DNA from 2 places in the Stenotrophomonas sp. LARHCG68 genome. Region 1 is predicted to be linked to the other one. Evidence: predicted binding sites of a transcription regulator. Region 1 holds the regulator's gene; the other holds the start of a gene.

What was found. The regulator FliA, encoded in region 1, starts transcription of late flagellar genes. The targets are predictions, from matches to a motif close to TAAAGTTTNNCNNNCNNNGGCCGATAA.
Region 2: a site for FliA is predicted at 2,725-2,751, ahead of ACIPR8_RS08455 (GGDEF domain-containing protein). Genes of this name have one in related genera too.

What each region holds. Positions count from the first base shown of each region.
Region 1 is NZ_JBIXJV010000006.1:206,225-220,334, reverse strand. Features, by position in the region: gene ACIPR8_RS17525 (chemotaxis protein CheA) at 1-1,004, opposite strand, end outside; gene ACIPR8_RS17520 (response regulator) at 1,041-1,406, opposite strand; gene ACIPR8_RS17515 (STAS domain-containing protein) at 1,403-1,711, opposite strand; gene ACIPR8_RS17510 (chemotaxis protein CheW) at 1,915-3,057, opposite strand; gene ACIPR8_RS17505 (ParA family protein) at 3,054-3,842, opposite strand; gene motD (flagellar motor protein MotD) at 3,842-4,786, opposite strand; gene ACIPR8_RS17495 (flagellar motor protein) at 4,790-5,530, opposite strand; gene ACIPR8_RS17490 (chemotaxis protein CheA) at 5,739-7,586, opposite strand; gene ACIPR8_RS17485 (protein phosphatase CheZ) at 7,590-8,210, opposite strand; gene cheY (chemotaxis response regulator CheY) at 8,210-8,602, opposite strand; gene ACIPR8_RS17475 (RNA polymerase sigma factor FliA) at 8,616-9,362, opposite strand; gene ACIPR8_RS17470 (MinD/ParA family protein) at 9,359-10,243, opposite strand; gene flhF (flagellar biosynthesis protein FlhF) at 10,230-12,020, opposite strand; gene flhA (flagellar biosynthesis protein FlhA) at 12,172-14,110, opposite strand, start outside.
Region 2 is NZ_JBIXJV010000002.1:202,375-216,484, reverse strand. Features, by position in the region: gene ACIPR8_RS08465 (hypothetical protein) at 1-496, opposite strand, end outside; gene ACIPR8_RS08460 (RNA polymerase sigma factor) at 508-1,038, opposite strand; gene ACIPR8_RS08455 (GGDEF domain-containing protein) at 1,129-2,655, opposite strand; gene ACIPR8_RS08450 (NAD-dependent dehydratase) at 2,778-3,410, shown strand; gene ACIPR8_RS08445 (SDR family NAD(P)-dependent oxidoreductase) at 3,569-4,330, opposite strand; gene ACIPR8_RS08440 (VOC family protein) at 4,381-4,767, opposite strand; gene ACIPR8_RS08435 (DUF998 domain-containing protein) at 4,800-5,426, opposite strand; gene ACIPR8_RS08430 (hypothetical protein) at 5,436-5,774, opposite strand; gene ACIPR8_RS08425 (hypothetical protein) at 5,860-6,273, opposite strand; gene ACIPR8_RS08420 (dihydrolipoamide acetyltransferase family protein) at 6,426-7,820, opposite strand; gene ACIPR8_RS08415 (SH3 domain-containing protein) at 7,817-8,170, opposite strand; gene ACIPR8_RS08410 (alpha-ketoacid dehydrogenase subunit beta) at 8,172-9,158, opposite strand; gene pdhA (pyruvate dehydrogenase (acetyl-transferring) E1 component subunit alpha) at 9,238-10,326, opposite strand; gene ACIPR8_RS08400 (tryptophan 2,3-dioxygenase) at 10,694-11,566, shown strand; gene ACIPR8_RS08395 (peptide MFS transporter) at 11,764-13,257, shown strand; gene ACIPR8_RS08390 (thioredoxin family protein) at 13,268-13,861, shown strand.

The DNA.
Region 1 (14,110 bases):
TCCACCGGCAGCATGCGCACGCCGATGACGGCTTCCTGCAGGTCGCGGGTGTTGCGCTCGAGCAGGTCCAGGCCGGCGAACAGGCGTTCGGCGTGGACCGGGTCCAACCCGCCGGAGACCTGCTTGAGCATGGCCTGGGTGATGACCAGTTCGCCGACCAGGTTGATCAGTGCATCGACCTTGTCGACGCTGACGCGGATGGAGGTCTCCGCCTCATGCGTGCCGCTGGCCGCGGCGGGCTTGCCGGCGTCCACGGCGGGGGGAGTAGCGGCCGCTGCGGGCGCCTCGGTGGCCAGGCTGGGCGGCGCGGCCGGACGGATGTCCAGCTCGCAGTCGTCCACGACCCAGGCAAAGGTGTCTTCGATGCGGCTGCGCGGCACCTTGCCAACCAGGCCCAGGTCCCAGGCCAGGTAGGCTTCCAGCGGATCAAGCTGCTCGAATGCCGGCAGGCGCTGCATGCGCGGTTCGACGTGCAGCGAGCCCAGCGTCTCCAGCTCGCGGATGATGCGCAGCGGGTCGTTGCCGCTCATGAACAGCGACGGCGCCGGCACGAAGCCGATCTGCCAGGCGTCAGGGGTTTCTTCCTGCTTCGCGGCTGCGACGGCGACCGGCGCCGTTCCGGCCAGTACCGCCTGCAGCCGATCGGTCACCGCCTTGACCGCGGCCGGGTCGGCGGCCTGGCCGTGCTCGACCTCGCGCAGCAGTGCACGCAGCACGTCCACCGAGGCCAGCATCGCATCGACCGCATTGCCTTCCAGCGCGCGCTTGCCGGCACGCAGCTCGTCGAGCAGCGTTTCCAGCACGTGGGTGAGGCCGGCGATGGCATCGAAGCCAAAGGTGCCGGCGCCGCCCTTGATCGAATGGGCGGCGCGGAACACCGAGTTGATGACCTCCGGGTCGCGTTGGCCGTCTTCCAGCGCCAGCAGCCCGGCTTCCATCGCATCCAGCCCTTCGCGGCTTTCCTCGAAGAAGGTGGCGTGGAAACGTTGCAGGTCCATGCTCATTGGCGCGGTATCCGTGAGGGGTGCAGGCGGGGCGTATCAGCCCAGGACTTTCTGGACGGTGGCGACCAGCTGTTCGGGATTGAACGGCTTGACCAGCCAGCCGGTGGCGCCGGCGGCCTTGCCTTCGGACTTCTTGTCCGCGGCCGATTCGGTGGTGAGCATCAGCAGCGGGGTGAACTTGTAGTCCGGCAGCTGGCGCAGCTCGCGGATCAGCGCGATGCCGTCCATGTTCGGCATGTTCACGTCGGTGACCACCGCGTTGAAGCGCTGACCCTTGGCACGGCCGAGGGCGACGGCGCCGTCTTCGGCTTCTTCCACCGAAAAACCGGCCGAGGTGAGGGCGAAAGAGACCATCTGGCGCATCGACGCCGAGTCGTCCACCACCAGGATTCGTGCGCTCATGCAGCGTTCTCCACAGATTTCGTTGTGTCAGGGGTTGCTTCCAGACCGAAGGTCCGGAGGACACCGAGCAGGCGCGCGGCGTCACGGAAGGTGTCGGTAGCGTTGTCGAACACGGTGCCGTGCCCGGCTTGCTGGCGGGCCACGACGAAGGCGCACAGCACCTGCATGGCCGCGGTGTGCACGCGGGCCACCTCGCTGGCGTCGACACGCAGTTCACCGCCCTGGCCGAGATGCGCGGCCAGTTGCTGTTTCAGCTCGCTGGTGGATTCGATTCCGAGATCCTGCGACAGCGCCACAGTGCTCATCGTTGCTCCGGGACAAACGTTACTGGGAGGGGTAGCGGCATTGCACCGGGGTTCTTTAGGGCAGGTGACCTGGTGCGGTGCGGAATGTGATGGATTGCGCGGTTTGCCCGGCAGGAGCGCCTTCCGGCGCGAAATCGATGCATCCGGGGCTTGCATGCACTCTCGGTAGGGGCGTGGTTCCTGCTTGGCGCCGGAAGGCGCGCCTACTGGAGCAGGCGGGTGGCATCGAGCAGGATCATCGGCTGGCTGCCGATGCGGGCAATGCCCTTGAACAGCTCGTTGGAGATCTGGCAGATGCGCGCGGTGTCCGGGGGTTCGATCTGCGAGTCGGTCAGGTTGGCCACGTCCTCCACGGCGGAGACGCGCAGGCCCAGTGTTTCGCCGTTCTCCTCCAGCACCACGATGCGGGTCTGCGCGGAGTCTTCGGTGACCGGGACGTCAAGGTGCCGGCACAGGTCCAGTACCGGGACCACCTGGCCGCGCAGGTTCATGATGCCCAGCATCGACGGCGCGGCACCGCGCAGCGCCAGCAAGGGTACCGGCAGGACCACTTCCTGCACCTTCAACAGCTCCAGCGCATAGGCCTGCGCACCGCAACGCAGGCGCAGCCAGCGCGAGGTGCGCTCGCTGGCGCGGCGTTGCTGCGGTGGCCGTGCGGCTTGCGCCTGCAGTTCCTGCCACGTGTTCGGTACGGCGGCGGGTGCGGCAGGGGCGGGCGCAGGGGCCGGTCGCGCGGTGCGGGCCGGCGGTGGCGGTGCGGGGGCCACGCCTGCGGCCACGTCGAAGGCGGCCTGCAGGCCGGGGCTGTCGGCATGGGCAAGCCGGGCGCTTTCGGCCGCGTCGGTTTCGTAGATGACCTCGTCCGGCAGGTCGTCCCAGGTGGGCTCCGGCGCCGGCGCAGTGGCGACCGGCTCAGCAGGCACGTCGGCCCAGGTGGGTTCAGCCATGGCGCTCGCGGGTGAAGCCGCGGCGGCGGCCAGTGCGGCCTCGAACGCGGCTTCCAGTTCGGCGCTGTCGCCGGGAACGGTGGATACAGCGGCGATCGGGGCCTCTACGGGCACGGCATTGGCCCGTGCCTGGACGTCGGCCAGCGCGGCCTCGAAGGCGGCTTCCAGTTCGGCGCTGTCACCGGGAACGGTGGACGCAGCGGCGACGGGGGCGTCTACGGGCACGGCATTGGCCTGTGCCTGGACCTCGGCCAGCGCGGCTTCGAAGGCGGCTTCCAGCTCGGCGCTGTCACCCGGTATTTCGACCGGCGCGGCCGGCGCAGTGGGGGTCACCGCCGTCGGCATGCCGCCGCCGAGCAGTTCGTCCAGGTAGTCGTCCAGTGCGCCGACGGTACTCATGCCGCCTCCTGCGCTGGCCGCACGCGTGCCTCTTCGGCCAACAGCCAGTCCAGCGCGCGGCGATAGGCGGCATGGCCGCGGCCGGGGTAGTCGTCGCCCTGGATCGGCTGGACCAGGCCGGCGACCTGGCTGATGCGGGTATCCAGCGGAATGGCATCTTCCCAGACGCGCTCGCCGTGACGGTCCTGCATCGCGCGCACCGACTCGTTGCCGGCGCGGGTGCGGCGGTCGAACAGGGTCGGCAGCACCGAGATGGGCAACGGCCGCTTGCGTGAGCGCTCGACCATTTCGCCGGTGCGGACCATGCCGTCCAGGCCGTGCAGCGCCAGCGGCTCGGCCTGGGTGGGGATGACCAGGCGGTCGGCCGCGGCCAGCGCGTTGATCATCAGCAGGCCCAGCGTGGGCGCGCAGTCGAGCAGGATGTAGTCATGGCGGTCGCCGTGGCGGGCCAAGGCCTGCTGCAGCGCCAGGCCGAGGCCGGGCTGGTTGGCGCTGCGGCGTTCCAGCGTGGCCAATGACGCCTGCGCGCACAGGTAGTCCAGGCTCGGGATGTCGCTGGCGCGCGCCAGCGCGGCGATGTCGTGCGGCGGCGTGGCGAACAGTTCCTGTACGCCCTGCGGCACCGGTTCGATTGGCACGCCGAAGGCGCGGGTGAGGGAAGAATGCGGATCCAGGTCGATCAGCAGCACCTTGTGCCCGCGCGCGGCCAGGCCGCGCCCCAGTGACAGGGTGGTGGTGGTCTTGCCGACGCCACCTTTCTGGTTGGCAATGGCCCAGATACGCATCAGTGAACTCCTTCGATGACAGCGGGCACCGAGGCGGCGGCAGCGGGGGAGCTGTCGCCACGGGGGGCGTCGGTGCCGTTGGTGCCGGCGGTGGTGGTACCCGCGCCGGGCAGGTCAGCCGCTGCGGCCGAGTCGGCCAGGATGATGACCATCACCCGCCGGTTGCGGTTGCGGCCTTCCGGCAGGTCGTTGCTTTCGCGCGGACGGAACTGGCCATAGCCCACCATCGCCAGCCGTGCCGGCTGCACGCCATGGTCGGCGAACAGGTGCACGACGCTGGCCGCGCGACCGGCGGACAGCTCCCAGTTGGACGGGAACTGCGTGGTGGCGATCGGTACGTTGTCGGTGTGGCCTTCCACGCGCACGCCGTTGGGGGCATCGAGCAGCACGTCGGCCAGCTTGCCCAGGGTGTCGCGGGCGCCGGCATCGAGCGAGGCCGAACCGGTGGCGAACAGGATGTCGCTGTTGATCTCCACTTCCAGCCACAGCTCGGTGCGGCGCACCGTGATCACGCCCTGCTTGACCAGCGGCGCCAGCGCGGAGCTGAGCCGGTCGGCGATCTGGTTCAACTGGCGCTCGGCGCGCTGCAGCTGTTCCTGGTTGCGCGTGGAGACCGGCATGCGCATGTGCGATGCCATCGACGGCAGCTGGGTGGGGTCGGCCATGGCGCCGCCGGTCATGCTCGGCGAGCGGATCACCGACGGGGTGTCGTGGCCGCCGCCCTGGATCTGCATGTTGCCCACCTGCACCTGGCTGATGGTGCGCGGTGCGCCGCCGAAAGCGGTGGACAGGGAGTCGGCCATCACCCGGTACTTGCCCTCGTTGAGCGAGGAGATGGCGTACATCACCACGAAGAAGGCGAGCAGCAGCGTCATCAGGTCGGCATAGGGGATGGCCCATGCCTCATGGTTGGCGTGCTCTTCGTGGTGCTTGCGACGTGCCATGGCTCAGTTCACGAACCCGGCCAGGCTGTTTTCGATGTTGCGCGGGTTCTCGCCCTGGGCGATGGCGATCAGGCCCTCGATGACCATCTCGCGCTCGCGCGTGCTGGAGGCGATCACGCTCTTGAGCTTGGCCGAGACCGGCAGGAACAGCAGGTTGGCCGAGGCGATGCCGTAGATGGTGGCGGTGAACGCGGCGGCGATGCCATGGCCGAGCTTGCTCGGGTCGGCCAGGTTCTTCATCACCGCGATCAGGCCCAGCACGGCACCGATGATGCCCAGCGTCGGGGCGTAGATGCCCATGCCTTCGAACACCTTGGTCGCCGCCAGGTCCTGTTGTTCCTGGCTGCCGAGCTCGATTTCCATCATGTGGCGGATGGTGTCCGGCTCCACGCCGTCGACCACCAACTGCAGGCCCTTGCGGATGAACGGGTCGTCCTGCTGCTCCACCTGCGGCTCCAGGCCCAGCAGGCCCTGGCGGCGGGCGATGTTGCTCCAGTCCACGATCTGCTGGACCAGCGCGCGGCGGTCACTGGCCGGCGGGCGGATCACCCAGCGCACGATCCTGAAGGCGTGCTTGAACACCGCCGGCGAGGTATGCAGCAGGATCGCGGCGATGGTGCCGACGATCACGATCACGAACGCGGCCGGCGACCACAGCGACGACAGGCCCGCACCCTTGAGGATGCTGCCGCCCACCAGCGAAGCGAGGGCGAGGAAGAGTCCAATGATGCTGAGTCGGTCCATGGTGTTGGATATCGGCCTTGTGAAGACAGTCTTGAATCGGGGTGTTGCGTTCGCTCCCTTCCGGCGTGCGGGGGAGCTACCTGCTTCAGCCCTTCTCCCGCGCGCGGGGAAGGCTTTGCTTTAGTCCCTCTCCCGCCTGCGGGGGAGGCTTTTGCTTTAGCCCCTCTCCCGCAGGCGGGAGAGGGGAGTGCAGCGTTGGCGGCAGCTGTCAGTCCTGCCCACCGCGCAACCCATCCACGTCCAGGATCAGCGCCATGCGGCCGTCGCCGATCAGGGTGGCGCCGGCGTAGCCACGCAGGCCGCGCAGGGCGCGCGGCAGGGGCTTGATCACCACTTCCTCGCGGCCGCGGACCTGGTCCACGACCAGGCCGAAGCGGGCTTCGCCGACCTGCAGCACCACGATGGTCAGCAGCGGCGACAGGGTCGGCGTCACGCCCAGCCACTGGCGCAGGTCCACCAGCGCCAGCGTGTGGGTCTTGCGGTCCAGCACCGCGCGGCCGTCGAACCAGCCCAGCGAGGTGGCCGGGGCGTGCAGCACTTCCATCACGCGGGCCAGCGGCAGCGCATAGACGTCCTCACCGGCCTGGACCAGCAGGGTCGGCAGGATCGCCAGGGTCAGCGGCACGCGGATCAGGAAGCGGCTGCCACGGCCCAGTTCGGACTGGATCTGGATCTGGCCGCTGAGCTCGCGGATGCGCGACTGCACCACGTCCATGCCGACGCCGCGGCCGGAGATGTCGGTGACCTGCTGCTTGGTGGAGAAGCCGGGCAGGAACACCAGGTGCAGGCATTCCTCGCTGGTCAGGCGGGCGGCGGCCTCCGGGTCGATCAAGCCCTTCTCGCGGGCCTTGGCGCGCAGGCGTTCGGGGTCGATGCCGGCGCCGTCGTCCTGCACCTCGATGCTGACGTAGTCGCCTTCCTGCTGGGCGGACAGCCGCACCCGGCCCATCCGCGGCTTGCCCTGCGCCTCGCGCAGGTCGGGCATCTCCACGCCGTGGTCGATGGCGTTGCGGACCAGGTGCACCAGCGGGTCGGCCAGGGCTTCGACCAAGTTGCGGTCCAGCTCGGTGTCGGCGCCGATCAGTTCCAGGTCCACTTCCTTCTGCAGCGAGCGCGCGACGTCGCGCGCCACCTTCGGGAAGCGCGAGAACACCTTGCCGACCGGCTGCATGCGGGTGCGCATCACCGCCGACTGCAGCCGCGCGGTGGCGATGTCCAGGGTGGAGACGGCGCGGTCGAGTTCCTCGTCCTTGAGCCGGCTGCGCAGGGTCTTCAGGCGGTTGCGTGAGAGCACCAGTTCGCCGATCAGGTTGACGATGGCATCCAGGCGCTTGGTGTCCACGCGCACGGTGTGCTCGGGCTCGCTGGCCTTGGCCGGTGCGGCCGCCGGCTTGGCCGCCGCGGTGGGGCGTGCGGCCGGGGCAGGCGCCGGGCGGGGCGCTGCCGGTGCCACTGCCACTGCCGGAGCGGCGGACGTGCCGGGCGCGGCACTGCCGTGCAGCGTGTCGAGCAATGCCTCGAACTCGTCTTCGGTGATCAGGTCATCGGCGGGTTTGGCGGCCACCGCCGACGGCGCGCTCTTGCCGTGCAGGCTGTCGAGCAGGGCCTCGAACTCGTCCTCGGTGATCAGGTCACCGGCCGGCGCGACCGGTGCCGCGACCGGTGCCGGTACCGGCGCGGTACCGACGTCGAACTGCGCGATCAATGCCGCCGGCGCGTGGCCCGGCTCGGTGCCGGAGGACACCGCGTCGAGCATGGACTGCAGCCAGTCCAGCGACTGCTGGGCGGCATCGAAGTGATGGGCCAGCAGTTGCGCCTTGCCCGAGCGGGCCATGCCCAGGGTTTCCTCGGCGGCATGGCACAGCTCCACCATCGGCGTGATCGACAGGAAGCCGGCGCCGCCCTTGAGCGTGTGGAAGCCGCGGAACACCGCGTTGAGCTGGTCGGTGTCTTCCGGTGCCTGCTCCAGCGTCACCAGCTGCTCGCCCAGGCGATCGAGGATCTCCTGGGCTTCGATGATGAAATCGGCGGCGATGTCGTCGGCGAAGGCACTCATGGCTTACAGCCCCAGGTCCGACAGCAGGTCGTCGGCGTCATGCTGGCTGACCGCATGGCGGTCCAGGCCATTGACCGCCGGACCGGCCAGGCCGGCGTTGCGCACGTCTTCCTCGGCCGGGGGCAGGCCCAGTGCACCAAAGCCCTCGTGCACGCGGCGGACGATGCCCACCACGCGGCGGATGATCTGACCGGTCAGGTCCTGGTAGCTCTGGGTCAGCGCCACTTCGGTGAGGTTGTGGCGGATGCGGTCCAGCAGCTGGTCCTGGTCGGCGTTGAGGCCTTCGGCGCGCAGCCGTTCGGTCAGCTCGCGGCATTCCTCTGCCAGGTCCAGGGTGCGGTGGGTGGCCTTCTCGGTCATCTCCACCACGTGGTCCAGGCGCGCGCAGGCATCGTCCAGCTCGCCGGCTTCGCTGGGCACGCTGGGCAGCTCGCCCAGTGCTTGGCCCAGCTCGCGGGCCAACCGGCCCAGCCCGGCCACCATCGGCTGCGCGCGCAGCGCGGCCAGGGCGTCGATTTCCTGGCGCCAACGGGTTTCATCACCGTTTTCCAGCGCGGCCAGCGCATCCTGCAGGCGCTGGATCAGGGCCGACTTGTCGCTCAGCGTCTCGACAGGCAGGTCCATCAGGCGCTCGCCGTCAGTCGTTCGAAGATCTTGCCCAGCTTCTCTTCCAGGGTCTGCGCGGTGAACGGCTTGATGATGTAGCCGTTCACGCCGGCCTGGGCGGCTTCGATGATCTGCTCGCGCTTGGCTTCGGCGGTGACCATCAGCACCGGCAGGGTCTTGAGCTTGGCATCGGCGCGGATGGCCTTGAGCAGCTCGATGCCGGTCATCACCGGCATGTTCCAGTCGGTGACCACGAAATCGAACGGCTGGCTCTGCAGCATGGCCAGCGCGGCATGCCCGTCCTCGGCTTCAGCGGTGTTGGTGAAGCCCAGGTCGCCGAGCAGGTTCTTGACGATACGACGCATGGTCGAGAAATCGTCGACGATCAGGATGCGCATGTTCTTGTTCAAAAGGAATTCCTCTTCATGGTTCCTCGAAGCCGGCGTCGGCCGACTCGAAAATCTTCAGCCGACCACGCAGGCGCAGCGTGGCCTGGCCATGGATCTGGCAGACGCGCGACTCGCTGACACCGAGCACCGCGCCGATCTCTTTCAGGTTCAGTTCCTGCTCGTAGTAGAGCGAGAGCACCAGCTGTTCGCGCTCGGGCAGCTGGCTGATGGCCCTGCCCAGCTCGGCGCCGAACTGGCTGCGCTCGAGCATCTGCTGCGGGGTGGGGCCGCCGGTGGCCGGGGTGTCCAGCTCGCCCTGGTCCTCGATGCGCGACTCCAGGCTCAGCACCTGGCCGCGCGAGGCATCCTCGACCAGCCGCATGTACTCGGGCAGCGGCATTTCCATCGCCTCGGCCACCTCGGTGGCGCTGGCGGCACGGCCGCTGGCCTGCTCGAGGCGACGGATGGTGGCCGCGGCATCGCGGGCGCGACGGTGCACGGAGCGCGGCACCCAGTCGCCACGCCGGATCTCGTCGATCATCGAGCCTCGGATGCGGATCGAGGCATAGGTCTCGAACGAGGCGCCCTGTTCGGCGTCATAGCTGCGCGAGGCCTCGATCAGGCCCATCATGCCGGCCTGGATCAGGTCGTCGACCTCCACGCTGGCGGGCAGGCGCGCGGCCAGGTGGTGGGCGATGCGGCGCACCAGGTCGGCGTGCTGGGCAATGCACTCGTTGGCCGCATTGCGCTGGACTTCACGGTAATGGGCCGTTGCGTTCATGCGCTCACCTTCTGCTGGATGATGCGTTCCAGGAAGAACTCGACGCCGCCGCGCGGGGTGGTGGGGGCCTGCCAGCGCGCGGTGCGGCGGGCGATCTCCTGGATGGCCAGGGCGGCCGGTGCCGACGGGTACAGCTTCACCACCGGCTGCTGGCGCTGCACCGACACGCGCAGCCAGTCGTCCTGCGGCACGCAGCCCAGGTAGTTGAGCGAGACGTCGATCAGGAACTTCTCGCAGACGCGCACCAGCTTCTCGTACAGGGCGCGGCCTTCGTTGGGATCACGGGCCATGTTGGCCACGACCTGGATGCGGTCCACGCCGCGCTCGCGCGAGAGCACCTTGATCAGCGCGTAGGCGTCGGTGATGGAGGCCGGCTCGTCGCAGACCACCACCACGGTGTCCTGCGCGGCCTGGCAGAAGGTCAGCACGCTGTCGGTGATGCCGGCGGCGGTGTCGATGATCATCACGTCCAGGTCGCGTTCCAGCTCGGAGAACGCGTTGACCAGGCCCACGTGCTCGGCCGGCGCCAGTTCGGCCATGTGGCGGCGGCCGGACGCGGCCGGCACCACCAGCACCCCGTTCGGGCCCTCGATGATCACTTCCTCCAGCGTGCAGCGCCCGGCGACCAGGTCGGCCAGGGTGTGCTTGGGCTGAAGGCCCAGCACCACGTCGATGTTGGCCAGGCCCAGGTCGGCGTCCAGCAGCAGGGTGCGCTTGCCCATGCCGGCCAGTGCCACGGCCAGGTTGGCCGAGACATTGGTCTTGCCGACGCCGCCCTTGCCGCCGGTCACGGCGATGGTGCGCACCGGTCCTGCGGGCTCGCGCCGGGTGGCCGCGAGCGGGAAGGTGTGGGTCAGCTTGGCGTACTCACGCGACTGCATTGTTGAACTCCGGGTTGCAGGGCATATCGGCCGCGCGGCGCAAATCTTCAAGGCGAAGTACGAGATTGGCCGCCGAGGCCCGGTGCAGGTCCTCCGGCACGTCCTGGCCGTCGGTGACCCAGGTCACCGGCAGGCAGTGGTCCACGGCGATGGACAGGGCCGAGCCGAAGCGGCCGGTCTCGTCCAGCTTGGTCAGCACCACGCCCTGCGGGTTGGCGGCGCTGAAGCGGCGCACCACCTCATCCATGTCCTGGAAGGAGGTGTTGGCCGGCAGCACCAGCAGGGTGCGGATCTGGCCGGCGGCGCGCAGCCACTGCAGCTGGGCGGTGAGGGCGCGGTCGCGCTGGCCCAGCCCGGCGGTGTCGATCAGCACCAGCTTGTAGTCGGCCAGCTTCTGCAGCAGCTGGTTCAGGTCGGTGCCGCTGTTGGCCTCGTGCACGGCGATGCCGAGCTGGCGGCCGAAGCCATACAGCTGCTCGCGCGCGCCGATGCGCTGGGTGTCGGTGGTGACCAGCGCCACGTCACGCGGGGCATGGGCCTCGGCGAAGCGCGAGGCCAGCTTGGCGATGGTGGTGGTCTTGCCGGCGCCGGTCGGGCCAACCAGGGCGATCACGCCACCCGTCTCGATCGGGTCGACCGGGGCGATCGGCAGCTTGCGCGAGATCAGGCCCAGCATCAGCCCGCGGGCACGGCTGGGGTCGGTGTCGGCCGGGATCTGCAGGACCACATCGCGGGCCAGGCCGGCGTCGAAGCCGTACTCGTCCATCAGGTCCAGCGCATTGGCGCGCACCGCGCTGCCGCGCAGGCGCTCGTCGGTGAAGCGGTGCATCTCGCGCTCGATCATCTGGCGCATGCCGGCCATTTCCTGGCGCAGCTGGATGAGTTGTTCGTCGTCGCGGCGGGAGGCCACCACGCTCAGCGCCGCGGCGGTCTCCGGGGTGACCGGGATGGCGACCGGTGCCGCCGGCGCTGCAGTCACGGCCGGTACGGCCGGCGCAACGGGCACGACAGCTTCGGTCGTGGCCGCGGCAACCGGTGCGGTTACGGCGACCACCGGGGCAGCAGCCACGGGCGCTGCGGCCGGCAGTTCGGCCACTGCCGGTACCGGGGTCGGCTCCGGCTGCGGCGGATCGATCTGGAACTGGGCGCGCTGCACCGGCGGCACCGCGTCGACCGTCGCGGCCTGGGACGGCTCCTGACTGGCTGCCGGGACCTTGGCGGCGACGCTGCCGGCAGGACGGAAAGCCGGCACCACCGGCGGTTCGTCAGCCAGCAGGGTGGCGAAGTGCTGCGTCGCCACGGCCGCCGGTGCGATCGAGGCGAATGCGGCGGGCATGGCCGCCGCCGGGACGATGGCGGCGGGGATGACCGGGGCTTCGGCGGCCGGCTGCTTGAGCAACGAAGCGAAGCGGCTGCCCGGCGCCAGTTCCACGCTGGTGTCGATCGAGCGGCCAGTGGCACCCACGGCCGAGCGGGCCAGGGCGGCGACCGCGGACGTGGTGACGGCGACCGGTTCCGGCTCCGGGGTACGGCGACGGGTGACCGCGGCCATGATCGCTTCAGCGGCACTGCGCGGCTTGCTCGGGGCCGGCGGGGCCGGGCGGCTGGCTTCCAGCGCCTGCTGCACCACGGCTTCGTCGTAATGGGCGGCCGCCACGATCTCGACACCTTCCTCGATGCGGCGGTTGGAAAGGATGACCGCGTCCGGCCCATGCTCCTTGCGCACCAGGTTCATGGCGGTGCGCATGTCGGCGGCGACGAAACGTTTGATCTTCATGTTCTGGTACCGGGAGTGGGGCTGCCGCGAAGGAGTGGCGTTGGCGATGTCGTGCATGGCGTTACGGGCTCCTTCGTGCGCGGGTGTTTCGGTCGGTTGGGTGTCTGTTTTCCGTCGCCGGCCCTTTCGGGGAGCCGGCTTCCGGGCGGCGTCAGCTGATCGTGCCGACCAGCTTCAGGCGCTTGTCCTCCGGCACCTCGCTGTAGGCCAGGACCGACAGCGAGGGAACGCTGTGGCGGACCAGGCGCGCCAGCGCGGCGCGGACCGGCGCCGGTACCAGCACGACCGCAGGCTCGTTGCGGGCCTCCTGCTTGCCGACGCAATCGGCAAGACTCTGGTGGAGGCGTTCGGCGAGACCGGGTTCCAGTGCGGCACCATTGCCTTGGGTGGACTCCTGCAAGACCCGTTCCAGTTGCGGGTTGAGGGTGAACACCGGCAGTTCCGGCGACATCCCGGCAATCTCCTGCACGATGAAACGGCCCAACGCGTTGCGAACCGCCGCGGTGAGCGCGGTCGGGTCCTGGGTGACCGGCGCGGTTTCCACCAGCGCCTCGGCGATCTTGCGCAGCTGGCGGATCGGCACCCGCTCGACCAGCAGGTTCTGCAGCACGCGCGCGATCGTGGACAACGGCAGCGCCTTGGGCGAGAGGTCCTCGGCCAGCTTGGGCGCGCTCTTGGCCAGGGTCGCCAGCAGCTGCTGCACTTCCTCGTGGCCCAGCAGTTCGGGTGCGTGTTCGCGGATCAGGTGCGAGAGGTGGGTGGCCACCACGGTGGCCGGGTCGACCACGGTGTAGCCCAGCGATTCGGCGTGGGCGCGCTGGTGTGGCTGGATCCAGGTGGCATCCAGGCCGAAGGCGGGATCCTTGCCGGCGATGCCTTCCAGCTTGCCCATCGCGCTGCCGGGGTCCAGCGCCAGCTCACGGTCGGGGTGGATGTCGGCGGTGCTGACCGGCACGCCATGGATCAACAGGCGGTAGGCGGTGGCCGGCAGCTCCAGGTTGTCGCGGATATGCACCGGCGGGATCAGGAAGCCCAGGTCCTGGGTGAGCTTGCGGCGCACGCCCTTGATGCGGGCCATCAACTCGCCGCCCTGGGTCTTGTCCACCAGCGGGATCAGCCGGTAGCCGACCTCCAGGCCGAGCGGGTCGACCGGGCGCAGTTCGTCCCAGCTCAGCTCGGCGGTGGGCGAGGGCTGGGTGGCCGACAACCCGGCCAGCGCGCCGTCGCCGCCGTCCGCGGCGGCGGACTTCTCCTTGCCGGCGTTGGCCATCTCGCGCTTCCACAGCTTCCAGGCCACGAAGCCGAGCACCGACGCCAGGGTCAGGAAGGCCAGGTTGGGCATGCCCGGCACCAGGCCGACCAGGCCGAGAATGCCTGCGGTGATGGCCAGGGCGCGGTACTGGCCGAACACCTGGCCGGTCATTGCCTGCGCCATGTCCTGCGAACGCGAGGCGCGGGTGACCAGCATCGCCACCGCGCTGGACACCAGCAGCGCCGGCAACTGCGCCACCAGACCGTCACCGATGGACAGCAGGGTGTAGGTGGCGGCGGCGTCGCCGACCGGCATGCCATGCTGCAGCACGCCGACCGCCAGGCCACCGAGCAGGTTGATGAACAGGATCAGGATGCCGGCGATGGCGTCGCCGCGGATGAACTTGCTGGCACCGTCCATCGCACCGTAGAAGTCGGCTTCCTCGCGGACCTCCTCGCGGCGCAGCTTGGCTTCCTCGCGCGTCAGCAAACCGGCGTTGAGGTCGGCGTCGATGGCCATCTGCTTGCCGGGCATGGCGTCCAGGGTGAAGCGCGCGGTCACTTCCGACACGCGTCCGGCACCCTTGGTGATGACCACGAAGTTGATGATGGTCAGGATCGCGAACACCACGATGCCGACCGCGTAGTTGCCGCCGATCACGAACTCGCCGAACGCGGCGATCACCTTGCCGGCGGCTTCATGGCCGTTCTGGCCGTTGAGCAGGATCACGCGGGTGGAGGCCACGTTCAGCGCCAGCCGTAGCATCGTGGTGACCAGCAGCACGATCGGGAAGATGGTGAAGTCCAGCGGGCGCTTCACGTACACCACCGCCAGCAGC
Region 2 (14,110 bases), on a different contig from region 1:
GCGTGGCAACGAACCATTGCGGCGCCAGCCGGTACAGGTCCAGGTGCAGCCACTGCACGCACAGCCATTGCGTGGCCAGCAGCCACAGGCAGAACCACGGCAGTCCCAGCGCCAGTTCGGTGGCTGCGGTGAAGCGTTGCAGCCGTGCCAGCTGCTGCATCCGCTGGAGGACCGGCGCATCGAGCATGTCGATGCGCAGCGCCAGCAGGGCGCGGGTGATGGACACCCAGATCGCGGCGATGCCATACACGTGGAAGGCCAGGCCGGTGAGCAGCAGGTGCGGGACGTCGCGATGCGCGATCCAGAACCCCGCCGCCAGCATCGTCACTACGATCCACGCCAGCAGCCAACCCAGCTGCAGCGCGCTGAAGCCGCGCAGGCGGCGGCGTACCTGCTGCTGGCGCGGTTGCCGCCAGGCCTCCAGCGCGGTGGCTTCCAGCGCGTCGATGCGTCGTGCCTGGTCGGCCCAGGCGGCCTTGAGCTGTTCCAGTTCCATCGGGGGCCTCGTCAGTCTTGGGAAGGGGACAGGTGCCGGCGCAGCTGCTGGCGCAGGCGGTGCAGGCGGGTGGCGGCATTGCCGGCGCTGATGCCGAGCACCTGGCCGATCTCCTGGTGGCTGCAGTCATCCAGGTGCAGCAGCAACAGGGCGCGGTCCAGTGGCGGCAGGGCGTGGATCACGGCATGCAGTTGCGCGCGCTGGGCAGCCTGCTCGGCGGTGTCCTCCACGGCCAGGCCCGATTCCATCGGGTCGGGGACGAGCGTGCCGTGGTGGCGCTGCCGCAGCTGCCGGCTGCGCTGCTGGGAGATGGCCACGTTCAGGGCCACCCGGTACAGCCAGGTGCCGAACCGGGCCTTGTCCGGGTCGAACGAGGCGAAGCCGCGCCAGGCCTGGATGCTGATGTCCTGGACCAGGTCGCGGCGGTCCTCCGCTGTCTGGCTCCAGGCGCGGGCCACCTTGAGCACGATGCCCTGGTGCTGCTGCAGCAGGTCGGCGAAGTGGTGCTGCAGCGTGGCGTTGGCGGTCACGGGGATGTCCATGCAAGGGTGATTCGCACCAGCGCAGGGAATATCACAGCGGCGGGGAGGAGGCGGTCGCGGTCGGCCGGGGCCGGCCGCACGGCAGGCGGCTCAGTCGGCGTTGCGGATCTGGTCGCGGCCGGCCTGCTTGGCGGCGTAGAGCGCGCGGTCGGCGCGCTGCAGCAGCAACTCGGTCGGCTCGCCGGGGCGGCGTTGCGCCGTGCCGGCGCTGAAGCGTACGTGCACCCGCTGGTCGTCCTGCAGGAAGGGGCGCTGGGCCAGTGCTTCCTGCAGGCGGCGCAACTGGGTCTGTGCCTGCGCCTGCGGCATGGCCGGCAGCACCAGCACGAACTCGTCGCCGCCGAGGCGGGCGACGTGGCCGTGGCTGCCCAGTCGCGCCTGCGCGGTGGCGACCAGGTGGCGCAGCGCACGGTCGCCGCCGGCGTGGCCGAAGGCGGCGTTGGTCTGGCTGAAGTGGTCCAGGTCCAGGAGCGCGATGCTGAGCGTGGAACCGTCGTCGGGCAGGCTGGAAAGCAGGGCATCGAGCCCGCGCCGGTTCAGGGCGCCGGTCAGCGGGTCGGTGCGCAGCTGGTTGCCGGCTTCGGCCAGTTCGGTTTCCAGCTGGCGCACGCGCTGCTCGGCGGCCTGTGCTTCGGCGCGCGCGTTGGCCAGGTGGTCACGCGCCCGCGCGGCCTGCGCCTGCACGCGTGCGGTGTCCTGCAGCACGTCCTGCAGCAGGCTGGTCAGGTCGGCGATGCTGCGGCTCTGGCGCACGGCGATGGCATAGCTGGCGATGCGGTCGTGGTACTCGCCGGTTTCGGTGGCCATGCCGTCGACCTGGTCGATGAAATCGACCATCAGTTCCTTCATCGCCTGCTTGGATTCGTCGATGCCCTGGCGCAGCAACCCCTGCCGGTAGATCACTTCGCGCAGGTCATTGCGGGTCTGTTCCAGCGCATCGCCGTCCAGCGGACCGGACAGCAGCTGGCGCACGCTGCGGATCTGGCCGTGCAGCCAGCTGTCGGCGTCGAGCAGCTCGGTGATGTTCTCCAGCAGCAGGTCGAACAGGCTCAGCAGCAGGTCGCGTTGCTCCTGCAGGCCCTCGCTGCGCACGCCGACCTGGTGGCACAACTCGCGCAGGTGCTGGGCCACCGGCTGCAGGGCCTGGCCGCTGCGCCAGGCCCGCAGTTCCTCGCCCATCCGCCGTGCCTGCTGCTCCAGCTCGGGCGAATGCTGCATCAGGCTCGCCAGCACCGCATCGAGCGTGTTGGCCAGCAGGTCGCGCAGCTGCGCGGCCTCGCCATTGCCGACGGGCTGCTCCTGCTCGATGGTGCGGATGTACTTGTCGATCAGCTGCCGCATCAGGCGGCCATAACGCTCCCAGTCCCGCTCGGCATGCGCGCTGTGCAGGCGCTGGCCCATGTCGCCCAGTTCACCCGGCAGGCTGCACATGCCCTGGGCAAAGGCACCGAGCAGCGGCTCGGGGCTGTCGGCGCCGACGAACAGGCGCTGCAGCAGGGCCATGCCGGGGTTGTCCAGCGTCGCCGGTTCCGGCCGCGGCGCAGGACTGGTCCGACGCGACAGGATGCGTCCCAGCCCGAGGCTGCCTGGTGCGGAGGAATCGGAGCTGTCGGCCATGGCGCGCGGGTTCGGGTGGGGGTGCGGGGGCGCGCAGGCGCCCCCGGGCGGGGTGGTATCCAAGCCTCATTATCGGCAAGGTGGTGGGGGGCTTGAATCGCAGTCGATCACAGGAGCGGGATATGCGGGTGTTGTTGGCGGGGGCGACCGGGTTGGTCGGGGCGCAGGTGCTGCGGCGCCTGCTGGCCGATGCGCGTTGCAGCGCGGTGGTGGCGCCGACCCGGCGGCCATTGCCGGTGGTCGATGCTCGCCTGCACAACCCGGTGCACGATTTCGCCGCCTTGCCGCTGGACGCGCCGTGGTGGCAGGTGGATGCGGCGATCTGCGCGCTGGGGTCGACCTTGAAGCAGGCCGGTTCGCGCGAGGCGTTTCGCCAGGTCGACCATGGCTACCCGCTGCTGATCGCCCGCACGGTACGGGCGCGGGGCTGCGCGGTGTTCGCGCTGAACTCGGCGATGGGAGCCGATGCCGGTTCGAGGTTCTTCTACAACCGGGTCAAGGGCGAACTGGAACGCGACCTGCGCGCGCTGGGGTTCGATGCGTTGACCTTGGTCAGGCCAGGGTTGATCGGCGGTGAGCGGCTGGAGAAACGTGCCGGTGAACACGCCGCCCTGGTGGTATTGAGCGCGCTGGGGCCGGTGCTGCCCAAGGCCTGGCGGATCAATCCGGCCGAACGGATCGCCGGGGCGTTGGTGGAGGCGGTATTGGCACCCACGCTGGGCGAACGGGTGGTGGGCTCGGCGGCGTTGGCGTGAGTTCTGGAGGGCGGGGGGACGTTGTTTCTGACGCAGGCTCGCGGTCGAAGCCGTTCCTACGCCCCCTCCCTTTGCCGCAGGCAAGGGGAGGGCAGGGGAGGGGTGCTCTCGTGCAGGAACCCTGATCGGCTTCGTGACCGAGGCCGTTCCTGCGAGGGTCACGCAGGCAGCGACTGGCCGCCATCCACGGCCAGCACCTGTCCGGTGATCCAGCGCGCCGCCGGCGAACACAGGAACAACGCTGCCTGCGCCACGTCCTCGACATCGCCGAAGCCGCCGAACGGGATCCTGTCGCGGATCCGTGCGTACAACGCCGGTTCCTCGCTGCGGCGACGCTCCCACAGGCCGCCGGGGAATTCGATCGAGCCCGGCGCCAGGGCATTGACCCGGATGCGCTCGTGCGCCAGCTCGGTGGCCAACGCGGTGGTGTAGTAGTTCAGCGCGGCCTTGGCCGTGGAGTACGCCGCCGCGCGTGGGGTCGGCACCGAGGCGTTGATCGAGCTGATGTTGAGGATGGCCGGCATCGCGCTGCGGCGCAGGTGGGGCAGCACGCAGCGGTTGGTGCGCACGGCCGCCATCAGGTCGATGTCGAAGCCGGCCTGCCAACTGGCATCGTCATTGCCGTTGCCATAGCCGGAGGCGTTGTTGACGACGATGTCGACGCCGCCAAGCGCCGTGGCCGCGGCGTCCACCCACTGCGCGATCTGCGCCGGATCGGCGAGGTCACAGGACTGCGCATGGACCGCCTGCGCACCGGTGGCCTCCAGCAGCACGGCGGCCTGCTGCAGTACCTGTGCATTGCGTGCGCACAGACTGATGCGCGCGCCGGCGCGGGCGAAGGCGTCGGCGATGGCCAGGCCGATGCCGCGGCTGCCGCCGGCGACCAGCACGCGGGCACCGGTGAGGGTGGGAACGGACATTGGCTGCATCTCCAGGGAAGGCTGCGCGGATTATCCGATGCCGTGGGTGTTCACTCCCAGACGCGCGGTGGCGCGCCCTGCTCGGGGTGATGCATGCGTACCACGCAGAAACGATGGCCCGTCGGGGCTTCCATCACCCACCAGCGCTTGACGAAGCCGATGCGGCGGGCGCCCAAGGCTTCCAGGCGGTCGGCCTCGGCGTCGATGTCGTCCGCTTCGATGTCCAGGTGCACGTGTGAGGCGTGGCTGACACGCTGCACCTCGACATTCAGGTGGCCGGGGGCATCGCGCAGGCGGCTGTACTGCGAACCATCGGTGTTGGATTCGCTGGGCTCGGCCTCCAACCCCAGTGCGGCGCCCCAGAACGCGGCGGCGGTGTCGCTGTCGGTGTCCTGGCAATCGATGATGAATCCGGCAAGACGGCTGCGGTGGCTCATGGAGGGCTCCGGGTGGCAGGGGAGCCGGCAGCTTACCCGCGTGTGGTTGCAGCGCCGGTTGCGATGGCGCGCGGGCCGGCCAGGCGCCAGGCGGCGCTGCACAGCGCCCCGTAGACCAGCCATTCGGCCAGGCGTTGCAGCAAACCGCGCACGTCAGCCAGCGCGGGACTGCCCATCAGCAGGAACAGCAGCAGCCAGGCCATCGCCAGTGCGATCCACAGCAACCGGGTGGCGGGCCGCAGGCCGGGCGCGGCCGCCATCAACACCAGCCCCAGCGTGGTGCCCAGGTAGGTCAGCACGCCCAACAGGTTGTGCAGCACCTGCCAGACGCTGCCGCCGTGCGGGCAGCCCAGGTCACATGGCGCCAGCGCCGAGCCGATCCAGGCCAGGGGTTCGCACAGCAGCAGCCAGTAGCCGACGCGCCCGATACCCACCAGCGGTACGCGCGCGGCCATCACCACCAGCAGCACCGCGCCCAGCACGCCCACCGGGATGAAGCCGGCCAGGCTGATCAGCCGCGCGTGCGCGCTGCCGGTGGCACCGAGTTCACTGATGTACTGCGCCACCGGCGAATACCCGGGCTTGAGCGCCGCGCCGCCCAGCAACATGGCCAGGTAGACCAGCACGAACAATCCGACCAGCCAGCGCCTGTCCTGCATCGGCGCGCCTCACTGCGGGGTGCTGGACAGGAACAATTCCACCTTGCCGCACGACGGGCAGGCGTACAGGTCGAACTCCTCGCGGTGCACGAACAGTTCGCCCAGTTCGCCTAGCAGGAACGGCATCGCCTGCGAGCCCTCATGGAAGCGGCGGCGACCGATGAAGGCCATTTCGCTGTCGGTGCAGCGCAGGCAGGTCATCTGTCGCGGCCCCTGGACATGCACGACGCCCGGCGCGTGCGCCTCGGGGTCGGGGGCACTGCCGTCGGCATGCGTGCCGCAACGCCAGCACACGCGTGCCTCGATGCCATTGCGTACACCGCATTGCGTACAGATCCAAGCGTCCATGGTGTTTACCGAATCGTGTGCGTGGCTTTCCGGCCCATCGTAACGCCGGAGGATGACACCGCGGTATCCGCCGGCCTGGCAACGATCAGTGGATTGGCGGCGCGTGCAGCTGGGCGAACAGCAGGTTCTGCGCCTTGCGGGCCATTGCACGCGGCACGCTGGCGACGAAGCTGCCACCGCTCAGGGCCATGTCGCCCTTGATGATCAGGCCGTTGATGCGGGTGTAGCTGCGGAAGGTGTAGCGGTTCCCGTCGCGGCTGACTTCCAGGAACATCGGTGCGGTCAAGAAGCCTTTGCCCTTGCGGTAGACACGGTTCGGGCCGGCTTCGCTGGCAAGGTGGTAGCCATTGGCCTGTGCCCAGGTGGCGACCTGCGCCAGGACGTCTTCATCGCTGGTCAGCGTGGTCTGGTCGAACGGCCGGCCGCTGTTCCTGGCGATCAGTGCCATCACGTTCAATGCCCCCAGCCCGATCACGGCGCCGACAACCATCCCTGTCATTATTCCCATTGCGTTTTCCCATTGAAGTAGCGGGCCGTATGGTAACGGCCCGCAGGCGTGCATGCGTGTTCAGCAGGGAGGAACCGCTGCATCGATCCCAAAAAAAAGGGCCCGCATCACTGCGGGCCCCGGGACTGCGCTGGCAGGACCGGTCAGTTGGTCCGGGCCAGGTCGTCGATCAGCGCACGCAGGAAGCGGGCGGCTTCGCCGCCGGTGCAGGCGCGGTGGTCGAAGGTGACCGACAGCGGGATGACCTTGTGCGTTTCCACGCCACCCATCACCGGCGTCAGCTGGAAGCGGGCGCGGCCGGCGGCGACGATGGCCACGCACGGCGGCACGACGACCGGCGTTGCGTAGCGGCCGGCGAACATGCCGAAGTTGGACAGCGAGATGGTGTAGCCGCTCAGTTCCGAAGCGGCGATCGAGCGGTCTTCCACCTGCTGGCGCAGGCGGTTGATGCCTTCGCGCACGCCACGTGCATCGAGCATGTCGGCATTGCGCAGGGCCGGCACGAACAGGCCGTCGTCGGTATCCACCGCAATGCCGATATCCACCTGCGCGTGCAGGGTGCGGGTGAGGTTTTCACCGTCGAACCAGGCGTTCATGGCCGGCACGGTCTGGCAGGCGACCACGATCGCGCGCACCAGGCGCGAGGTCATGTCATTGCCCGGTGCCCAGGCGTGGATGTCGGCGTCGTCGGTCAGCGTGGTCGGCACGACCTTGCTGTGCGCATCGGCCATCACCCGCGCCATGTTGCGGCGTACGCCCTTGAGCGGTTCCGGCTGGCCCTTGGCGACCACGCCCGGCGGCGCGGTACGCATCGGCTTGCCGGCGGCGGAAAGCGGGGTGCGGGCGGCTTCATCCCTTCCACCGCCTGCGGGGGAAGGTGCCCGCAGGGCGGATGGGGGAGCGCCCTCACCCGACGCACGCTGTGCGCCGACCTCTCCCGTACGCGGGAGAGGTGCGCCGACGCGGGCGGTACCGGCTTCGGCGGCCTGCTTCACATCGTTCATCGTCACCGCGCCGTCGGCGCCGGTGGCACGCACGCGGGCCAGGTCCACGCCCAGCTTGCGCGCCATCGCGCGCACGGCCGGCACCGCCTTGACGCCACCGACGGCCACGGCCTGCTCGGTGTGCACGGCATTGGAACTGACCATCGCGCCGACCACGGTGCCTTCGTCGGCACGTTCGGCGGCGGCAGCCGGTGCCGGCGCTGCGGCAGGTGCAGGTGCCGCAGCGGCCGGTGCCGGGGCGCCGTGGTGGTGGCCGGTATCCTGGCCTTCGGCACGCTGCGGCAGGTTCGGGTCGATCTCGAAGTGCGCCAGCATGTGGCCGGTGACCACGATGTCACCCGGCGCGCCGGCCAGCTTCAGTACCTTGCCGGACACCGGCGAGGGCACCTCGACCACGGCCTTGGCGGTCTCCATCGAGACCAGCGGCTCGTCCAGCTTGATCACGTCGCCTTCCTTGACGAACCACTCCACGATGGTGGCGTCCGGCAGGCCTTCGCCCAGGTCGGGCAGGTTGAAGCTCTTGGTCTGGCTCATGTGCAGTTCTCTTCCAGCAATTCAAGTTCGCGTGCCGGTAGCCAGCCCTGCGTGCCATCGGCACGCTCGGACCACCACCAGCCGCCATGTTCATGGTGCAGCCGCACCTGCTCGCCACGGTCCACGTCCAGTTCGCGCGCGCTGTAGTCGCGCAGCACTTCGGCGCGGCCGTCGTCGAGCATCCGCAACCAGGCAATCGGCGTCCATCCGGCATCGCCGGCGTCGGTGGTCACCCACGCGAACGCCGGCCATTCCTCGTCACGCACACCCAGGGCGACGATCTGCCCGGTGTGCACGTGCAACGGATTGCGGTACTGGCTGCGGTGGCTGCCGGTCAGGCGTGCCTGCATGTCAGCCCGCCGCCACCGCGCGCTTGGCCGCCGCCACGATCCGCTCCACGCTCGGCAGGTACTTCATTTCCAGGCGGAACAGCGGGATGTGGGTGTCATAGCCGGTGACGCGCTCGACCGGGGCGAGCAGGTCGTACATCGACTCCTCGGCCAGGCGGGCGGCGATCTCGGCACCGAAGCCGGCGGTCTTGGGCGCTTCCTGCACGATCACGCAGCGGCCGGTCTTGGCCACCGACTCGGCGATGGTGGCGAAGTCGAGCGGGCGCAGCGTGGCCACGTCGATGACTTCGGCACTGATGCCTTCGCCGGCCAGCTTGTCGGCCGCTTCCAGGGCTTCCTTCACCTGCGCGCCCCAGGTCACCAGGGTCACGTCGGTGCCGTCGCGCAGCACGAAGCACACGTCCAGCGGCAGTGCTTCGCCGTCGTTGGCGACCACTTCCTTGTACTGGCGGTAGATGCGCTTGGGCTCCATGTAGATCACCGGGTCCGGCTCGCGGATCGCGGCCAGCAGCAGGCCATAGGCACGCTGCGGGCTGGACGGCAGCACCACGCGCAGGCCCGGCACGTTGGTGAAGATGGCTTCGTTGGCCTCGCTGTGGTGCTCCGGCGCACGGATGCCACCGCCCCACGGCACGCGCAGCACCATCGGGCAGTGCAGGCGGCCACGGGTGCGATTACGCAGGCGCGCGGCGTGGCAGATGATGTGGTCGACCATCGGGTAGACGAAGCCGTCGAACTGGGCTTCGGCCACCGGCTTCATGCCCTGCGCGGCCAGGCCGACGGTGAGGCCGGCGATGGTGGTCTCGTCCAGCGGGGTGTCCAGCACGCGCTGTGCGCCGAACTGCTGCTGCAGGCCGGCGGTGGCGCGGAACACGCCGCCGTTGACGCCCACGTCCTCGCCCAGCACCAGCACCGACGGGTCGTGTTCCATTTCCCATGCAAGGGCCTGGGTGACGGCTTCGATGAGGGTGATCGGGGTGGCGGTCATGGTGGTTTCTCCGCTGTTGCTGGCCGCGCTGTGGGCCACGTCGTGGCCGGCCGGGGTTCCGGGAAGGGCGCGCTTGATGTCATCCATGGCGCTGCTCCAGGGCGATGGCGGCGGCGCGCTGGGCCAGCAGGTCCGGCGGCGGATCGGCGTACAGGTAATCGAACATGGCCTCGACCGGCTGCACCGGGCAGTTGAGGTAGGCGTTGACCTCCTCGTCCACGCGGGTGCCGCACTCGGCGATCCAGGCCTTCTCTTCCTCCTCGCTCCACACGCCGGCGGCGGTGAGGTACTTGCGCAGGCGGATCAGCGGCTCGCGCTGCCAGGCGGCCTTGACCTCGACGTCGTCGCGGTAGCGGCGGGCGTCGTCGGCGGTGGTGTGGTCGGACAGGCGGTAGGTGAGGAACTCCAGCACCGTGCCGCCCTTGCCGGACAGGGCACGTTCGCGTGCCTGCTCCATGGCCGCCAGCACCGCGATCAGGTCGTTGCCGTCCACCTGCAGGCAGAACAGGCCGCCGGCCAGGCCCTTCTGGGCCAGGGTCTCGGCACCGGTCTGGGCCGAACGCGGCACCGAGATCGCCCAGCCGTTGTTGACCACGCACAGGATCAGCGGCAGCTGGTAGGCGCCGGCCGAGTTCACCGCGGCGTAGAAGTCGGTCTTGGAGCTGCCGCCGTCACCGCAGACGGTGACCGCCACCTGCGGCAGGCCGCGCAGCTTGAACGACAGCGCCGAGCCGGCCGCGTGCAGGCATTGGGTGGAGATCGGCACGCAGATCGGGAAGTCGCGGACGGCGTCGCTGTCGCGGTCGTAGTCACTGCCGCGCTCGTCGCCGCCCCAGTACATCAGGACGTCGCGCGGGCGCACGCCGCGCATGAACATCGCGCCGTACTCGCGGTAGCTGGGGGCGAACACGTCGCCGCTCTTCATGGCCGCGCCGATGCCGACGTGGGCCGCTTCATGGCCCAGGCAGGAGGCGAAGGTGCCGAGTTTGCCGGTGCGCTGCAGGGCAACCGCCTTGGTGTCGAACACCCGGGTGGCCAGCATCTGCTTGAACAGCGGCAGCAGGCTGCGCGGGTCGCGCAGCGACTCCGGCAGGTCGTCGCGTACCAGGCTGCCTTCGGCATCCAGGTACTGCAGGTAGTCGATTTGGAACTGGGCGGAAACCGTCATTGCAGCAACACCTTGAACAGATGGTTTCAAATGATAGGAATTGCGCATGGTAAGGAATCAGGCTGGAAAAGCCGTCCTGCGGCGCAGCACGACTGACCGTACAAATGCCGGATTCGTTCCATGGCCCTCGCCACGGCCGAGCAAATACAGCGTATTCAGCAAGGCCGCGCCAAGGCAGGGCATTGTCGCGCCGGTTGCCATCGCAAGTGTTCTTATTCCGTTTGCGCGGAACCGCGCCGTCGGGGGATGCCCGCCGGGCCGGGCCGTGCCCGGCATGCGATCCCGGCAATATCCGGCGGCGCCGGGCGCCGCGCTACCGGGCGTGCGGCTGCGTTACCCTTTGCGCCCCGCGCAGATGGCAAGGCCGATGACCGTAGAAAAGAACCAGCGTGAGCTCGAGGCAGGCATCCACACCGACCTGCAGGGCCGGCTCACCTACGGCGGCTACCTGCGCCTGGACCAGTTGCTGTCGGCCCAGCAGCCGCTGTCCAACCCGCCGCACCACGACGAGATGCTGTTCATCATCCAGCACCAGACCTCGGAGCTGTGGCTGAAGCTGCTGGCCCACGAGCTGCGCGCCGCGCGTGCCCACCTGCAGCGCGACGAGGTCTGGCAGTGCCGGAAGGTGCTGGCCCGCGGCAAGCAGGTGCTGCGCCTGCTGACCGAACAATGGGCGGTGCTGGAAACCCTGACCCCGTCCGAATACATGGGCTTCCGCGACGTGCTCGGGCCTTCGTCCGGCTTCCAGTCGCTGCAGTACCGCTACATCGAGTTCCTGCTCGGCAACAAGAACGCGGACATGCTGGGCGTGTTCGCCCACGACCCGGCCGGGCAGGCGCAGCTGCGCGAGGTGCTGGAGGCCCCCAGCCTGTACGAGGAGTTCCTGGCCTACCTGTCGCGCTTCGGCCATGCCATCCCGGCCACCTACGAGGGCCACGACTGGACCCAGTCGCATGTCAGCGACCCGGCGTTGCGCCATGTCTTCGAGAACATCTACCAGGACACCGACCGCTATTGGCGCGAGTACTCCCTGTGCGAGGACCTGGTGGACCTGGAGACCCAGTTCCAGCTGTGGCGCTTCCGCCACATGCGCACGGTGATGCGGGTGATCGGCTTCAAGCGGGGCACCGGCGGCTCCAGCGGCGTGGGGTTCCTCAAGCAGGCGCTGGAGCTGACCTTCTTCCCGGAACTGTTCGAAGTCCGCACCAGCATCCGCGCCGATCCGCCGACGGGCGCCTGAAAATCCAACGTATTCAGCAGCTTGCAGGGGCGCCTCGGGGCGCCCCTGCGGCGTTTCCGGCCGCCGCCGGCCGGCCCGGGCAAGCCTTCTGTGGATTTGACGTGAAGCCGGCCCTTCGGTGATGCTCGCCCGTCGCGCCGGTTCCGGCCGACTTCTTTCGCATCACTTGCCCATCGAATGACTCAGGGGACACCCGCATGAGCGCTGCCGCGCCCAATTCCGCATCCAACCCGGCGCCCGTGCCGGCGTTCACCAACCTCCTCGGCCATCCACGCCCCCTGTGGATGCTGTTCATGACCGAGTTCTTCGAACGCTTCGCGTTCTACGGCATCCGCTGGGCGCTGACGCTGTACATCGTCGCCCAGTTCTCCGAGAGCCAGGCCGGTGCCAGCAAGCTCTACGGCGCCTACCTGGCGCTGGTGTATGCGGCAGCCCTGTTCGGCGGCTTCGTCGCCGACCGGATCATCGGTTACCAGCGTTCGATCCTGATCGGTGCGGCGGTGATGTCGCTGGGCCTGTTTCTGATCGCCATCCCCAACGACCAGGTGTTCCGTATCGGCCTGGCCACGGTGATCGCGGGCAACGGCCTGTTCAAGCCGAACATCTCCAGCATGGTCGGGCAGCTGTACGGCATCAACGACTCGCGCCGTGACTCGGGCTTCACCATCTTCTACATGGGCATCAACGCCGGCGCGCTGGTCGCACCGGTGCTGACCGGCATCCTGGCCGAGAACGTGTTCGGCACCGAAGCCATGCCGGCCTACAAGTACGTGTTCATCGCCTCGGGCGTGGGCATGCTGATCAGCCTGGTGTGGTTCTGGTTCGGCCGTCGCCAGCTCGGTGATATCGGCAAGCCGCCGGCCGGTGGGGAAGGCATGGGCCGCACCATCGCCGTGCTGGTGGGTTCGCTGGTGGCCGTGCCGGTGGCCTATGCGCTGCTGTCCATCGACGCCGGCATCCTGGGCTGGATCCTGGGCGCGCTGTTCACCGCGCTGTGCGTGATGATCCTGGTCGAGGGCATCCGCGAGGGCAAGGTGGCCCGTGACCGTGCCATCGCCATGCTGATCATCTTCGTGTTCAACGTGCTGTTCTTCATGTTCTTCGAACAGGCCGGCAGCTCGTTCAACTTCCTGGCGCAGAACATCGTCAACCGCGACCTGGGCGGCTGGACCTTCCCGATCGGCTGGTTCCAGTCGGTCAACTCGGTGGCCATCCTGGCCCTTGGCCCGATCTTCGTGTGGTTGTGGACTGCGCTGGGCAAGGCCAACCCGTCGATCCCGCGCAAGTTCGGCCTGGGCCTGATCTTCAACGGCCTGGCCTTCCTGCTGCTGATGTACGCGCTGTCCTCGCTGGTCGACGGCGCCGGCAAGATCCCGTTCTGGACCCTGTTCATGGTCTACGTGATCCAGACCGTCGGTGAGCTGTGCCTGTCGCCGATCGGCCTGTCGATGACCACCAAGCTGGCCCCGCTCAAGGTCGTGGGCCTGGCGATGGGCGGCTGGTTCCTGTCCACCGCCATCGGCAACAACCTGTCGGGCATCTTCGCCGCGGTGGTCAGCGGCGAGAGCGGCATGACGGTGGAATCGGCCCTGAAGGGGTATACCTTCGGCTTCTGGTCGCTGCTGGCTGCAGGCGTGCTGTTGTTCCTGATCGCCCCGCTGGTGCAGAAGCTCATGCATGGCGTGAAGTGAGGAAAGACCGATGAACAAGCTGTTTGGAGTGGTCCCGTTGGTGTTCGCCCTGGCCGTGGCCGGTTGCAACCAGCCGCCACCGCCGGTGGAGAAGGTGCAGCCGCTGGACACCTCCGAACAGAAGGCGCCGGTGGCTGACACCAGCCAGCCGGTGTCCTCGGGCAACACCCCCACCGCGGCGGATATCGCCGCGGTGGCCGCGCTCAACGCGCAGTTCGACCCCGCCCGCAACCCGGTCGCCGACCTGGAAACGGCCAAGGTCGAGGCCCAGCGTGGCGGCAAGCGGATCATCCTGGACGTGGGCGGGGAGTGGTGCTCGTGGTGCCACCTGCTGGATGCCTTCATGGAAGGGGATTCGGAGATCCGCCGCTTCCGTGATGGCAACTACGTGTGGATGAAGGTCAACTTCAGCGAAGAGAACGAGAACACCGCGTTCCTGTCGGGCTACCCGGAGATCAAGGGCTACCCGCACCTGTTCGTGCTCGATGCCGAAGGCAAGCTGCTGCATTCGCAGTTCACCGGCGACCTGGAGAAGGGCAAGGGCTACGACCGCGAGAAGTTCTTCGCCTTCCTCAAGCAGTGGGCACCGCCGGCCGCGCAATGAGCCGCGGCGGTGGGGATGACAACGGCGCCGGAAGGCGCCGTTGTCGTTTGCGCACGGGCCTCACGGCCGAGGCCGCTCCTGCGTGGCAGGCGCAGCTCGCCGTGATCTGCCCTCCCTTTCGCGCAGCGAAGGGGAGGCTGGGGAGGGGAGCTTCCACGCGATAGGTCGTGCACTGGCCTCACGGCCGAGGCGCTCCTGCGTGGCAGGCGCAGCTCGCCGTGATCTGCCCCCTCCCTTTCGCGCAGCGAA